DNA from 2 places in the Microcella indica genome. Region 1 is predicted to be linked to the other one. Evidence: predicted binding sites of a transcription regulator. Region 1 holds the regulator's gene; the other holds the start of a gene.

Region 1 (2,198 bases):
GAAGATGATCTCGTCGAGCTCGACCTCGACGCGCAGGAGGGCATCCTGGCCGCGCTCGCGGCGCGACCGGGGGCCGCGCTGCGACTGGCCGCCGCCGAAGAACGTCTCGAAGATGTCGCCGAAGCCTCCGAATCCGGATGCTCCGCCCATGCCGCCGCTGCCGCCCATGTCGTACTGCTGGCGCTGCTGCGGGTCGCTCAGCACGTCGTAGGCGTGCGTGACCTGCTTGAACCGCTCAGCCGCCTCCCCGCTCGGGTTGACGTCGGGGTGCAGCTCGCGCGCCAAGCGTCGGTACGCCTTCTTCACCTCATCGGCGCTCGCACCGCGATCGATTCCGAGCACTTCGTAGTGGTCTGCCACTTATTCCTCACCGAGCAGTCGCGACACGTAGCGCGCCACGGCGCGGACCGCTGCCATGTTGTTCGAGTAGTCCATACGGGTGGGGCCGAGCACCCCGAGTTTCGCGCTCGAGTCGCGGCCCATGCTGTACGCGCTCGTGACGACGGCGGCCTCGTGCAGCGCCGCATCGTTCTCGCGGCCGATGCGGGCCGACACCCCCTGGCTGTCGAGCTGCATCTCGCTGAACAGCTTCAGGAGCGTCACCTGCTCCTCGATCGCCTCGAGGACGGGGTAGACGCTGCCGGCGAAGTCCTGCTCGGTGCGCACGAGGTTCGCGGCGCCCGCCATGACGAGCCGGTCGGAGCGGTGCTCGTCGACGTGCCCGAGCAGGGCATCCGCGACGACGCGCACGGCTTCCCGCCGGTCGGGGGCGAACTGGCCGTCGAGCGTGCCGGCGACGGTGCCGACCTCGGCGAGTGCGCGGCCGGAGAGCGCGGCGTTGAGCTTCGCCCTCAGCTCCCCCACGAAGACCTCGTCGGCCTCGACCGGCAGCTCGATCATGCGCTGGTCGACACGACCGCCGTCGGTGATGAACACCGTCATGAGGCGCGTAGGGCTCATGGGCACGAGCTCGATGTGCCGCACCCGGGCGTTGCCCAGCGTCGGGTACTGCACGAGCGCGACCTGGTTGGTGAGCGAGGAGAGGAGGCGCACGGTGCGCGCGAAGACGTCGTCGAGGTCGACCGACTGATCGAGGAAGGCGGCGATCGCCTGGCGCTGACCCGCGCTCAGCGGCCGCAGGTCGGCGAGCTGGTCGACGAAGACCCGATAGCCCTTGTCGGTCGGCACCCGACCCGACGAGGTGTGGGGCGCCGAGATGAGCTCCTCCTCTTCGAGGATGGCCATGTCGTTGCGGATCGTCGCGGCGGAGACGCCGAACTGGTGACGGTCGACGATGGCCTTCGACCCGACGGGTTCGCGCGAGGCGACGTAGTCCTGCACGATGGCCCGCAAGACGTGCAGAGCGCGGTCGGAAACCATCGTCACCCCTCTCCTCGTCGTACTCGATGTCGTGGCCGTCGTCGTGGCCGTGCCGCTGGCACTCGATTCCACTGACTGCCAATTCTACCCCGCCACACCCTGAGCGCATCGTTGCCTCAGGCGAAGGTGCGCACTACGGTGTTGATGTGCTCGCACCGCGCGGAGCAGTTATGTACACCGCAACGATGCGAGTCACACGTCAGGCTCCACCCCGGGTCCCTCTTGTTCGGACGATTGAAAGGCAGCACCCACATGACTGAGTCCACTCCGCCCCCCGCAGCTCCTCAGCCCGCCCAGCCCCTCAGCGAGACCGAGGACCGCCAGTGGGCCTCCTTCGCCCACCTCGGCGGAATCCTGGGCTTCCTGCCCGCTCTCATCATCTGGCTCGTCTTCAAGGACCGTGGTTCGTTCACGAACCAGGAGGCCAAGGAGGCTCTGAACTTCCAGATCACGGTGGCGATCGCGCAGGTCGTCATCTTCATCCTGAACGCCATCCTCGGCGCCGTGACGCTCGGCCTCTGGGCGCTCATCGGCTGGATCTTCCCGCTCGCCGTGTGGGTGTTCGCCGTGATCTTCTCGATCATGGGCTTCACGAAGGCCAAGGACGGCACCGCGTACCGCTACGCCGTGTCGATCCGCCTCATCAAGTAGGTCATCGCTTTCGGCCCACGGGGCCCGCGCGCTACCGCGCCGGGCCCCGTTCGGTGTTTAATGGCCCCATGAGCCAGCAGCCGCCCGTCAACCCGTACGCCACAGCACCCGCTCCCCTGCGGCCCGAGGAAGAGAAGCTGTGGGCGACCCTCATCCACGTCGGTGGC
Region 2 (2,198 bases), 840 kb from region 1:
CTGCTGCCCCTGCTCTTCATCCCGGCGGCGACGCTCGGCGGGTTCTAGGCACTGCTAGGCCCCGCTCGTCGCGCGCGGCGGTTCGTCCGCCCGCTTGGCGAGCAGGGCCGCCTTCTCGCCCGCGACGCGGGTGAGGATGAGCACCGCTGAGCGATCACCGCGCAGCTGCAGCTTCGGCCGCAGGGCTGCGGGATCGATGTCGACGCCGCGCTTCTTAATCTCGAGCACTCCGATCTTGCGCGCGGCGAGCTCGCGCCGCAGATGACGCACATCGAGGGGCCAGCGTTCCCGAACGTGGAACGCGCGTGCGAAGGGGGTAGGCGCGAGCCGGTCGGCCGCGATGTACGCGATCGTCGGGTCGAGCATCCGGCCCCCCAGCTGGTCGGCCAGCAGGCCGATGAGGCGGGCTCTGATGACCGCGCCGTCTGGCTCGTAGACCCAGTCGCCGAGCTCGCCGACCGGAGCGTCCTCGCTGTCGCGCTCCGCGGTGAGCTCGTGCGCGCTGTCGTCGGCGCCCAGAACCAGAGCGGCGCGCCCGACGTTCGGGCGGGCGAGGCTGCCGCTCCACAGCACGAGCTCGACGACGTCGCCGCCCACGGAGACCCACTGCGCCTCGCCGGAATCGGGCAGCAGCGCTCGATCCATGCCCGGCCCGAGCTTGATGCCGGCCGGCCGCCGACGGGCGAGCTCGAGGGCCGTGTCGAGGCGGGGCGACCAGTCGCCGGGGTCGGCGAGTCGGCGTGCGCCTTCGCGCCGAGCGGGGTCGAGCCAGATGCCGTCGACGCCGTCGAGGTCGATCGCCGTCAGATCGCCATGCACGACGTGGGCGCTCGCCCACGGCGCCAGGTTGTAGGCGGCGAGGGCGGCCGTGACCTCGTCGCGCTCGACCGCGGTCACGCGCAGGTCGAGTGCGGCCATCGCCATCGCGTCCCCCCCGATGCCGCACCCGAGATCGGCGACGTGCTCGAGGCCCGCGGCCGCGAAGCGGCCGGCGTGGAGCGCGGCGACGCGCAGTCGGGTGGCCTGTTCGAGGCCGGTTTCGGTGAACAGCATGCGATCGGCGAACTGGCCGAATTTTGCGGAGGCGCGGCGGCGCAGACGGTACTGCGAGAGTACGGCGGCTACGCGAGTAGCGGGATGCCCGTCTCGACGCAACCGACCCACGAGTCGCACGACATCGTCGGTGGAGGTGCTCGGTTCGAGCGAATCGAGCAGTACGAGCGCCTCCTGCGTCAACAGTTCTCGTAGCTCGGCGCTCTCCATGCCAGCGATCCTCCCACCCTTGCGCACTCGGCGCATTGGCACTCGGATTGCATGAGTGCTAACTCCTTGGGTACAGTGGTGCTGGCACTCGCAGGGCGAGTGTGCCAACTCCCTCATCGTCTTTAGGAAAGAAGAGGTCAACCGTGTCGGTCTCCATCAAGCCGCTCGAAGATCGCATCGTCATCAAGCAGGTCGAGGCGGAGCAGACCACTGCTTCCGGTCTCGTGATCCCGGACACCGCCAAGGAGAAGCCCCAGGAGGGCGAGGTCGTGGCGGTCGGCCCCGGCCGCATCGACGACAACGGCAACCGCGTCCCCATCGATGTCTCCGTCGGTGACCGCGTGCTGTACTCGAAGTACGGCGGTACCGAGGTCAAGTACGACGGCGACGAGCTGCTCGTCCTCTCGGCGCGCGACGTGCTCGCGGTGGTCGTCCGCTAGCGCGGATCCTCCACGGGCCGAGACCCCCGTTGCGCTTCGGCGCAACGGGGGTCTCGGCGTCTCCGGGAGCATGCCGGAGCGGTGCGGCGAGCCCCGCGAGCGGCACTACAGTGAGGCTGTGCCCGACCCTCGCTCCTCGTCGACAGGCCTTCTCGCCGCCATCGGCGCCTACGGGCTCTGGGGTCTCCTGCCGGTCTACTTCATCGCCCTCATGCCGACGGGGCCCGTCGAGATCGTCGCGTGGCGCATCCTGCTCTCTCTGGTCTTCTGCCTTCTCATCATCGGGGTGACGCGCACCTTCCCTGCCCTACGGGCGCTCATCGTCGACCGGCGCATCCTGCTCCTCAGTGCCGTCGCGGCAGTCCTCATCGCCGTCAACTGGCACGTCTACGTCTACGCCTCCCTCAGCGGCTTCATCCTCGAAGCCGCGCTCGGATATTTCATCAATCCCATCGTCACGGTCGCGCTCGGGGTCGTCTTCCTCCGCGAGCGGTT

Evidence for each region. Region 1 encodes HrcA, which represses chaperone genes, less so after heat shock. Its sites were predicted from a motif close to TTNGCACTCGNNNNNNNCGAGTGCNAA; they were not measured.
Region 2: the regulator HrcA is predicted to act here: its motif matches at 1,299-1,325, upstream of groES (co-chaperone GroES).

What each region holds. Positions count from the first base shown of each region.
Region 1 is NZ_CP058670.1:1,090,399-1,092,596, reverse strand. Features, by position in the region: gene dnaJ (molecular chaperone DnaJ) at 1-360, opposite strand, end outside; gene hrcA (heat-inducible transcriptional repressor HrcA) at 361-1,380, opposite strand; gene HUJ41_RS05340 (DUF4870 domain-containing protein) at 1,633-2,031, shown strand; gene HUJ41_RS05335 (DUF4870 domain-containing protein) at 2,100-2,198, shown strand, end outside.
Region 2 is NZ_CP058670.1:248,624-250,821, forward strand. Features, by position in the region: gene HUJ41_RS01255 (DUF4190 domain-containing protein) at 1-48, shown strand, start outside; gene HUJ41_RS01260 (class I SAM-dependent methyltransferase) at 55-1,263, opposite strand; gene groES (co-chaperone GroES) at 1,407-1,703, shown strand; gene rarD (EamA family transporter RarD) at 1,774-2,198, shown strand, end outside.